3 regions of the Mesorhizobium sp. C120A genome follow, and region 2 is predicted to be linked to each of the others. Evidence: riboswitches for the same ligand, from Rfam matches in the RefSeq annotation. Region 2 holds a riboswitch; each other region holds the start of a gene.
What was found. A riboswitch is a leader RNA that binds a small molecule or an ion and turns the genes downstream of it on or off. The one in region 2 is predicted to bind cobalamin.
Positions count from the first base shown of each region.

Region 1: another riboswitch for cobalamin. It lies ahead of metE (5-methyltetrahydropteroyltriglutamate--homocysteine S-methyltransferase); the one in region 2 lies ahead of NL532_RS14710 (CbtB domain-containing protein).
Region 3: another riboswitch for cobalamin. It lies ahead of NL532_RS01285 (aromatic ring-hydroxylating oxygenase subunit alpha); the one in region 2 lies ahead of NL532_RS14710 (CbtB domain-containing protein).

Region 1 is NZ_CP100476.1:6,166,538-6,169,805, forward strand. Features, by position in the region: gene NL532_RS29960 (adenosine kinase) at 1-821, shown strand, start outside; cobalamin riboswitch at 1,230-1,431, shown strand; gene metE (5-methyltetrahydropteroyltriglutamate--homocysteine S-methyltransferase) at 1,526-3,268, shown strand, end outside.
Region 2 is NZ_CP100476.1:3,039,561-3,042,828, forward strand. Features, by position in the region: gene NL532_RS14700 (aromatic ring-hydroxylating oxygenase subunit alpha) at 1-314, opposite strand, end outside; gene NL532_RS14705 (gamma-glutamylcyclotransferase) at 451-1,143, shown strand; cobalamin riboswitch at 1,211-1,406, shown strand; gene NL532_RS14710 (CbtB domain-containing protein) at 1,443-1,622, shown strand; gene NL532_RS14715 (CbtA family protein) at 1,638-2,441, shown strand; gene cobU (bifunctional adenosylcobinamide kinase/adenosylcobinamide-phosphate guanylyltransferase) at 2,434-2,946, shown strand; gene cobO (cob(I)yrinic acid a,c-diamide adenosyltransferase) at 2,948-3,268, shown strand, end outside.
Region 3 is NZ_CP100476.1:270,768-274,035, reverse strand. Features, by position in the region: gene NL532_RS01300 (DUF680 domain-containing protein) at 1-198, opposite strand, end outside; gene NL532_RS01295 (DUF680 domain-containing protein) at 270-473, opposite strand; gene NL532_RS01290 (DUF680 domain-containing protein) at 540-746, opposite strand; cobalamin riboswitch at 1,246-1,447, shown strand; gene NL532_RS01285 (aromatic ring-hydroxylating oxygenase subunit alpha) at 1,565-2,812, shown strand; gene NL532_RS01280 (FAD-binding oxidoreductase) at 2,850-3,268, shown strand, end outside.

The DNA.
Region 1 (3,268 bases), 3.1 Mb from region 2:
GCGGCAGTGCCGGCAACACGGCGGCCGGCGTAGCCAGCTTCGGCGGACGCGCCGCCTTCTTCGGCAAGGTCTCCAACGATGCGCTGGGCGAAATCTATGCGCACGATATCCATGCACAGGGTGTCGCCTTCGACACCAGGCCGCTCAAGGGCGAGCCGCCGACGGCGCGCTCTATGATCTTCGTCACGCCCGACGGCGAGCGCTCGATGAACACCTATCTCGGCGCCTGCGTCGAGCTTGGCCCTGAGGATGTCGAGGCCGACAAGGCATCCGGCGCCAAGGTTACCTATTTCGAGGGCTATCTGTGGGATCCGCCGCGCGCCAAGGAGGCGATCCGGCAGACGGCGAAGCTCGCACACGAGGCCGGACGCGAAGTGTCGATGACGTTGTCGGATTCGTTCTGCGTCGACCGCTACCGGGACGAGTTCCTCGAGCTGATGCGCTCGGGCACTGTCGACATCGTCTTTGCCAACAGCCACGAGATCAAGTCGCTCTACCAGACAAAATCCTTCGACGAGGCGCTGGCTCAGATCCGCAAGGACTGCAAGATTGCCGCCGTCACCCGTTCCGAAAAAGGCTCGGTGATCGTGCGCGGCGACGAGACCGTGGTCATCGAGGCGACCGCCATCAAGGAGTTGGTCGACACCACCGGCGCCGGCGACCTCTACGCCGCCGGTTTCCTGCATGGCTACACGCAGGGCCGCAACCTCAAGACCTGCGGCGACCTTGGCTCGCTGGCGGCCGGCCTGGTGATCCAGCAGATCGGCCCAAGGCCAAGGCAGAATTTGCGCCGCGAGGCGGAAGGGGCTGGGTTGCTGTAGATGCGCCGGCAACTAACCAGCCGCCCTACTGACGCGATGACCGCAGTGGCGGAACTGTGTCAAAGCTCGCTGATAGCGACAGCCATTCGCTTCGGAGAACTGACCCATGCTGCTGCCGTGAAGCTCGCTGGAGGAGCGGTGCAAGGCGTGCTTGCCATGACGGCATTCACCGTCATCCAGATCGTCACCAGCATTTTCCAGAAGCTCAGCTTGGGGAAGGCCAGTAAGGTTCCTGAGGTAACGGAGAACTCGCGGCGTCCGTCGGACTTGACTTGCGATCACGTCCCACGATGCCGAATGCGGGCAGCAGACTGAATATTTCACAATGCTAGACAAAGGCGTAAAAGCGCGATCACATAACGACATAAACATTTCGTTATGCGTCATTGACAAAAGAGCGAACTGCTGTGATTGTCTGCGTGTCGTGGTTCTCGCGTGCGGCGCTGCCGCAGCGGAGCTAAGAGGGAAGCCGGTGCGATGCCGGCGCTGCCCCCGCAACTGTTAGCGGCGAGCCAACCCCAATCACGTCACTGAGGCGAATACCCTCAGGAAGACGGGTAGAGGCTATGACCCCGCGAGCCAGGAGACCTGCCACGCGAATTACGTCCACGGGCGGGGTGTCTCGGTGGCCGCTGCAACCCGGCGTTGATGCCGGCCTGCTAGCGCCTTCCTTGTCACCGACGCCCCAATCATCGGGGTATGACATGACTGTCTCTCAGCAAATTCCTGTAGCAACGCTCGGCGTGCCGCGCTTCGGTCGTCGGCGAGAACTGAAATTCGCCCTCGAAAGCTACTGGTCCGGAACATCGTCCGCTGGCGACCTTCTTGCGACGTCGAAGGCGCTCCGAGCCGCTAGCTGGGAAGAGCAGCGCGATCGCGGCGTGTCGAAAATCCCGTCGAACGACTTCTCGCTTTACGACCATGTGCTCGACACCGCAGCCATGGTCGGGGCCATTCCATCCCGGTACGGCTGGAATAGCGGCGAGGTCCCACTTGACATCTACTTCGCAATGGCGCGCGGCAACCAGGGTCAGACGGAGGATTGTGGACACGCTGGTCACCAGGAGGAGGCTCATGGACCTGGTGTAACCGCGATGGAAATGACCAAGTGGTTTGACACCAACTACCACTACATTGTGCCGGAACTCGATGATGATCAGACGTTCGCCCTCTCGTCATCGAAGCCGGTCGATTACTTCCTCGAGGCTAAAGCTCTCGGCATACACACACGCCCAGTCATCCTTGGACCTATCACCTTCCTCAAGCTGGCGAAATCGCGTGCCGAAGGGTTCGGTCCCATCGCGCTCCTACCGCGGCTGCTGCCCGTTTACGAGCAAGTCCTGCAGAGGCTGAAGCTGTCGGGAGCCGACTGGGTGCAGATCGATGAGCCAGCGCTTGTCCTCGATCTGAACCCGAACGAACGAGCTGCGTTCGAATTCGCCTATGGCCAGCTGTCGAAAGCCGCGCCCGAGCTGAAGATCATGCTGGCTACGTATTTCGGGTCGCTGGGAGACAATCTCGAAACCGCGGTTTCTCTGCCCCTGGCCGGCCTGCATATTGATCTCGTGCGCGCTCCCGAGCAGCTGGAAACGGTGGGTCGGCTCGCTCCGAAGGATCTGGTGCTCTCGCTCGGCTTGATCGATGGCCGCAACGTCTGGCGTGCGAACCTGCCCGCCATTCTCGACCGCATCAAACCGATCGTCGCCGGCTGGCCCTTGGACCGCGTCGAAATTGCGCCTTCTTGCTCGATGCTGCATGTGCCGATTGACCTGCGCATGGAGACGGAACTCGAGGCCGACATCAGGTCGTGGCTCGCCTTCGCGGCCCAGAAGACCGACGAGCTGGTCTTGCTGGCCCGGGCCCTTTCCAAAGGCAGGGATGCGGTGGCAGCCGCGTTGAAAGCTTCTGCCGAGGCTGCCGCCACTCGCTTGACGTCCACGAAGATCCATGACCCGCTTGTTGAGGGGCGGATCGCCAGCATTGACCATAGCATGAAACGACGAGAGAGCGCTTTTGGCGAGCGCTCCAGAGTCCAGGCCGGCACGCTCGGGCTGCCGCCGTTCCCGACGACGACAATCGGGTCCTTCCCGCAGACGCCGCAGGTACGCCGCGCGCGGTCCGCTCATGCGAAGGGCCAGCTCAGTTATGTCGACTACGAGATTTTCCTGAAGAAGGAGATCGAGTCAGCAATTCGTTGGCAGGAAGAGATCGGGCTGGACGTGCTGGTGCACGGTGAGTTCGAACGAAACGATATGGTACAGCATTTCGGCGAGCAGCTGTCCGGCTTCGCCTTCACTCAGCATGCCTGGGTGCAAAGCTATGGGTCGCGCTACGTGCGTCCCCCCATCATCTTCGGGGACGTATCGAGGCGCAATCCGATGACGGTGCGCTGGTGGCAATTCGCCCAGTCGCTTACGGAAAAGCCCGTGAAGGGAATGCTCACAGGC
Region 2 (3,268 bases):
AGCCGCGCTTTCAGCCGGCCCTCGCTTTCCTGGCAAAGCTGCGAGCCGCGATGCCGGCAGGTGTTGTGGAAGGCGCGCAACTCGCCGGTGTCGTCGCGGAGCACGACGATTTCCTGTGTGCCAACGCGGAATGTCCTGAATGCCAAAGGCTGGGCAAGATCGGCCTCGCGGCAGACGAGCAGCCAGCTTTTGTACCAGATGGCGTCGAGATCGCGCTGGTAAGCCTCGCTATCCCAATAGGCCGACGACGGTAGCGTCGGTTCGGCCCGGCTCAGGCCGTTATAGGGGTCGCGCTCGCTCGGGTTGGGATGCATGGCTGGCTTCCTATGAAGCGTCAGCCGACACCCCGGCAGATCGTTTGTCAATCAGAGTGCCGCATTGCCGGTTGCAGGCGCGGCGCATAATCATGTCGTGGACATGGGACATTCGGAAATTGGGGGGATTCGGAAATTGGCCGCACGACAGATGTCGCTTACGCCGGAGCTGGTCGCGCGCTGCTGGCGCGAGATCAGGGACCCCGGGCCGGATCCGGACGCGATGCATCTCGATGACGCCGACTATGACGCGCTGCTGGATGAATTGCAGGTCGAACTCCCGGATAGCGAACCGCTATGGCTGTTCGGCTATGGATCGCTGATCTGGAAACCGGAAATAGATTATGTCGAGGACCGCGTTGCGCTGGCGCGCGGCTGGCATCGGTCTTTTTGCATGAACATGACGCGCTGGCGCGGCACCAAGGACAGCCCCGGCCTGATGATGGCGCTGGACCGTGGCGGACAATGCAAGGGCGTCGCCTTCCGGCTGACCGAAAGTAACCGGCGCGGGCAGTTGGGCCGGCTTTTCCGGCGCGAAGTCACGCTGAAGCCGACAAGCTACCGGCCGCGCATGCTGAAGCTTGCAAGCGAGGCCGGACCGCTCAGGGCATTGGCCTTCGTCATCAACCGCAACGGCCTGACCTATTCAGGGCCGCTCGACGAGGGCAAGGTCGTCGAAAGGCTGGCAACGTCCTGCGGGCACTGGGGGTCGGGCGCCGACTATCTCTACAACACGGTGAAAAACCTTGAAGAGCGCGGCATTCACGATCGCCATCTGTGGCGGCTGCAGCGGCTGGTTGCCGAGCGGATCACCGCGTTGAACCCGTAACGCCGCATGGCGCATTCGCGCTGTTGGCCGGCGGAATTTGGTTTGCCGGATGCGGCCGTTTCAGCCTATAGTCATGCATGTCGTCGGTTCCGTTAGGGACCAAGAGGGAATGCGGTGAGGGCTGACTTGTTGCCCAATGCCGTGGCTGCCCCCGCAACTGTGTGCGGTAGTCCTCTCCAAGCCACTGAGGATTTTTTCTTCGGGAAGGTGGGGAAGGGCGCTGATCCGCGAGCCAGGAGACCTGCCGGCGACAGGGAACTGACTTCGATGCCCTCGGGTGGAGGGCGAAAGGACAAGATATGAATACCGCTTCCGTCTCCCTCGGCGCTTCCGTCTCCTCGCAGTCGCGCTTCATGCAGCTCGTGCTTAGCGCGTTTCTGGGCATTTTCGTCGTCGGCGTTGTCGGTTTCTCGCATATCGATGCGGTCCACAATGCGGCGCACGACTATCGCCATTCGATGGCGTTTCCCTGCCACTGACGAGGATCTGACATCATGAACCTGTTTCGCAACGTCGTGTTCATCGCGGCGATCGCAGGGCTCGTGGCGGGTGTCGCTCTCGCCTGCATGCAGGCCTACGCCACCGTGCCGCTGATCCTCAAGGCGGAGGTCTACGAAAAGGCTAATGGCGGCCATGAGCATGAGCATGCCGCGGCGCCCGCCGCCAACGCTGCGGACACCAATGCCATGAGCACCGCCGCGCCGGCGGAAAATGCCGTGAGCAGCGCAGCCCCGGCTGAAGCAGCCGCGCCGGCGGAGGACGAAGGCTGGGCGCCGGCCGACGGCTTCGAGCGTTTCGCCTTCAGTGTCGTCGCCAATATCGTCACCGGCATCGGTTTCGCGCTGGTCCTGGTGGCGGTTTCCGAATTCGCCGGCGGCATCGGCAGCTGGCGCCAGGGCGTGTTCTGGGGCCTGGCCGGCTTTGCCGTGTTCACGCTGGCGCCGGGCCTCGGCCTGCCGCCGGAACTGCCGGCAATGCCGGCGGCCGATCTCATACAGCGCCAGATCTGGTGGTGGGCAACGGTGATGGCAACCGCGATCGGTCTTGCCCTTATCACCTTCCGCACGTCGGCGCCCCTGACCGTGCTCGCCGTCGTCCTGATCGTCGCCCCGCATATTGTCGGCGCGCCGCAGCCTGACAGTTTCGTAACGCCGATCCCGGAGGGCCTGCATCATCAGTTCGTGGTGGCGGTGACGCTGACCAATCTGGTGTTCTGGCTGGTGCTCGGCGCAGTTGTCGGCATAGTGCGCGCGCGCTTCACCGGCACCGCGACCAGCCTGCGCGACAGCTTTGCCTGATCGCAGTTTGACCTTCATCATCGGCGGTGCGCGCTCCGGCAAGAGCGCGCATGCCGAAACTTTGGCAACGGCGTTGCCGCCCCCATGGGCCTATATCGCCACCGCGCAAGCCTATGACGGCGAAATGCGCGAGCGCATCGCGCAGCACCGCTCGCGCCGCGGCGAGGGATGGGCGACCATCGATGCCCCGCTTGATCTTGCAGGTGCGCTCGAGGCATTGCCGGACAACCAGCCGGTGCTTGTCGACTGCCTGACGCTTTGGCTAACCAATCATATGCTGGCCGATCATGATCTGGAGGGGGAGTGCCGGCGGCTGGCCGATGTGCTTTCGCGGCCGCGCGGACCGTGGTTCGTGGTCTCCAACGAAGTCGGACAAGGCATCGTGCCCGACAATGCGCTGGCACGCCGGTTCCGCGATGCCGCCGGCCGGCTCAACCAGCAGATCGCGGTCGTAGCTGATATGGTGCTTCTGATGGTGGCGGGGCTGCCGCTCAAGGTGAAATGAGATGACCGATATCGACACAAAAGACGAAGAGCGCCATCGCGCCAAGATGGCCAAGCGCAAGGCGGTGCAGGACGCCGAGGTCGCGGAAAAGACGGTCGAGAAGGGGCTGCTGATCGTCAACACCGGACCCGGCAAGGGCAAGACCACGGCTGCCTTCGGGCTGGCGCTGCGCATGCTCGGCTATGGCAAGCGCGTCGGAATGGTCCAGTTCATCAAGGGCAAATGGCACACCGGCGAGAAGGATGCCTTCGCGGCGTTTGGCGACCGCGTCGTCTGGCACACGATGGGCGAGGGTTTCACCTGGGAGACGCAGGATCTGAAG
Region 3 (3,268 bases), 2.8 Mb from region 2:
AGGAACGAACTTCTGTTGGTCGTTCGACGAGTTCAGCAGCTTGTAGACCGCCGAGTTGGTGCCGGTCGACGAAGTGCGGGTGGTGTCGACGGCAGCGGCCGGCTGGTTGGCGCCATTGGAGCCATAATTGTCGCTGCCGGCAAAGGCAGCGCTCGAAACAGCCAGAACGGCTGCGGTGGCAAGAACGATCTTCTTCATTTTAGTCTCCTGAATTTTTCTGATGCCGCCAGCTGCAGCGGATAAGCCCGCCACGTGCTGGAAACCGACTTTTAGCGGCCGAAAAGGTTACGGTCGGCACCGTGGGCAGGCGCCTGCTCGGCTGGAGCCGACTTCTCAACCGAAGCCGTATGGCCACTATCGGTCGACGTAATCGCAGGCTGGTTGGCGCCGTTCGAACCGTAGTTGTCGCTGCCGGCGAAAGCGCTGCCGGAGATGGCCAAAACGGCGGCGGCAGCAAGGATGATCTTTTTCATTTCAAATACTCCTGAATTTTTTGGGATCCCGAGAGCGACGGGTTAGCCGCCCTTCTTTGGTCGGGATCAGCGATTGCCGTAGAGGTCGCGGTCGGCGCCCTGAACGACAGGCTGCTTGTCAGCGTGCGCCGGCTTCTGAATGGAAGCCGTATACGAGCTGTCGACCGAGACGGCTGGCTGGTTCGCACCATTGGAACCGTAATTGTCGCTACCGGCGAAGGCGCTGCCGGTGATCGCCAAAACGGCTGCGGCAGTGAGGATGATCTTTTTCATTTTTAGTACTCCAGTTTGTCTGTCCGTCTAGCGGCGTGTCTTGGGAGGAATTCGCGTCGTTCGGACAGCCCCGATGTGGGAAAGCCATAGGCTGGTTTCCAATCACGAAGTTGTTCCGTGTGGACCACGCTCCTGCACCTTGAAATTGTACCAGGAAGTTCCTTCATGGCTGTTTATTGTATTGTTTTCAGTTTCTTATGTCGAACCGAGTGGTTCGCTCCGATGTCGGTTTCCGGGCCGTCGTTCACACCGTCCTGCACGCATTGTCAACAGAAACGAACCGTTCGGTTCGATTAGAGATTGCTAATAGTAACTTTTCGATACCGTTGAGCCCTTTTTGCCCCCGATCGAACTGGATCCGCAGCGATTCGAAACGGCGATGATGGCGTCGCAAGAAACGTCTCAGCTCTTTGACCGGCGGCGGGGAGCGTATGCCGCGCGTGTCGCGCCGCATGGATACGATGTCGCTTTCATGCCGACGTCGCGATCGCTGCCGTGATTAGATGATCGCATCTCAGGTGCCGCTTCGTGACGACGCAGCGGAGAATTGGGAAGCCGGTCAGAATCCGGCGCTGCCCCCGCAACGGTGGTGGAGTTGAAGTCGCAACGGGAGACCACTGGGCAAGAGCCTGGGAAGGTGTCGCGATGGTCCGCAAGGACAACTCCAGAGCCCGGAAACCAGCCCGAGATGCATAGACTCGACTGATCGCGGTGGGCGGTCAAGAGGTGGATAGTGCATGTCCGGCGCCGCGCCGGCCTGCGTCCGATCCTTCCTCCATCACCACCAAGTTCAGTCCTTAAACCACGAGGACAGAACTATGGATACGCGCAACGACATGCTGAGGCTCCTGAACGGCCGCAAGCAAGGCTTTTCGCTGGAACAGCCCTTCTACACCGACCCGGACTATTTCAAGCTCGACATGGAGCTTATCTGGTATCGCGACTGGCTGTTCATCGGCCATGATTGCGAACTGCCGAAGCCCGGCAGCTATATCACCGTGCAGATCGGCGATTATCCGGTGGTGCTGGTCCGCGACCAGAAGGGCAACATCAACGCCTTTCACAATTCCTGCCGCCATCGCGGCAGCCGTGTCTGCAACACTGAGAAGGGCATGGCGGCAAAGCTTGTCTGCCCCTATCACCAGTGGACCTACGAGCTTGACGGCCGGCTGCTGTTTGCCCGCCAGATGGCCGACGGTTTAGACAAGAGCCAGTTCGGCCTGAAGCCCGTCGCCTGCGAGAGCGTCGGCGGCTACATCTTCATCTGCCTGGCGAAAGAACCTGCCGACTTTGCGCCGATGCGCGCCATGATAGAGCCCTACCTCAAGCCGCACCGGCTGAATGAAGCCAAGGTCGCCTTCGAGAGCACCATCATCGAGAAGGGCAACTGGAAGCTGGTCTGGGAAAACAACCGCGAATGCTATCACTGCGCCGGCAATCATCCGGAGCTGTGCAAGACATTCCCCGAAGCGCCGACGGTGACCGGCGTGCAGGGCGCCGACAGCGATCCGGAGATGCTGGCGCACTGGGCGAAATGCGAGGCGGCGGGCCTGCCGAGCAAGTTCCGCACCGATCCGGCCGGGCAATACCGCGCCACCCGCGCGCCGCTGCTGCGCGATGCCGTCAGCTACACGATGTCGGGAAAGCGCGCGGTGACGAAGAACCTGTCCGACACTGTTGCCGCCGACCGCATCGGCACCTTGATGCACTACCACTATCCGACGACTTGGAACCACATACTGATCGACCATGCGGTCACCTTCCGGGTGCTGCCGATCAGCGCCACGCAAACCGCGGTGACGACCAAGTGGCTGGTGCACAAGGATGCGGTCGAGGGGGTCGACTACAACCTTGAGGAGCTCACCCATGTCTGGACCGAGACCAACGACCAGGACCGCCGCATCGTCGAGGAAAACGCCTTCGGCATCCTGTCTCCGGCCTATGAGCCCGGCCCCTATTCGGAGCTGCACGAGGGCGGCGTGATCCAGTTCGTCGAATGGTACGCGGCCTTCATCGGCCCGCGCCTTGCCGAAGGTGGCAGGCCGGCGCTGCGCAGCGTCGCGTGAGCTGGAGCAGGCGAAGAAGGACCGGAGGATGAATGCGATGACGGATCTTGGGCTCTATCGCCATCTCGACCAGATGGCGCCCTGGAACGATAGGCTGCAGGTGCTGGAAGTGATCGGCGTCAGCGACGAGGCGCCTGACGTCAAGACCTTCACCTTCCGCTCCGACAACCAGACCTGGTTCCGCTACAAGCCGGGCCAGTTCCTGACGCTGGAACTGCCGACACCGGAAGGGCCGCTGATGCGCACCTATACGCTGTCGTCGTCGCCATCGCGGCCGTTTTCGATCGCGGTGACGGTCAAGGCGCAGGCCGGCAGCATCGGCACGCGCTGGATGTTCGACCATCTGGTGCCCGGTTCGCATGTCAAGGCCTACGGACCGGCCGGCGACTTCTCGTTGCACAGCCACCCGGCGGCCAAATACCTGTTCATTTCCGCCGGCTCCGGCGTGACGCCGAT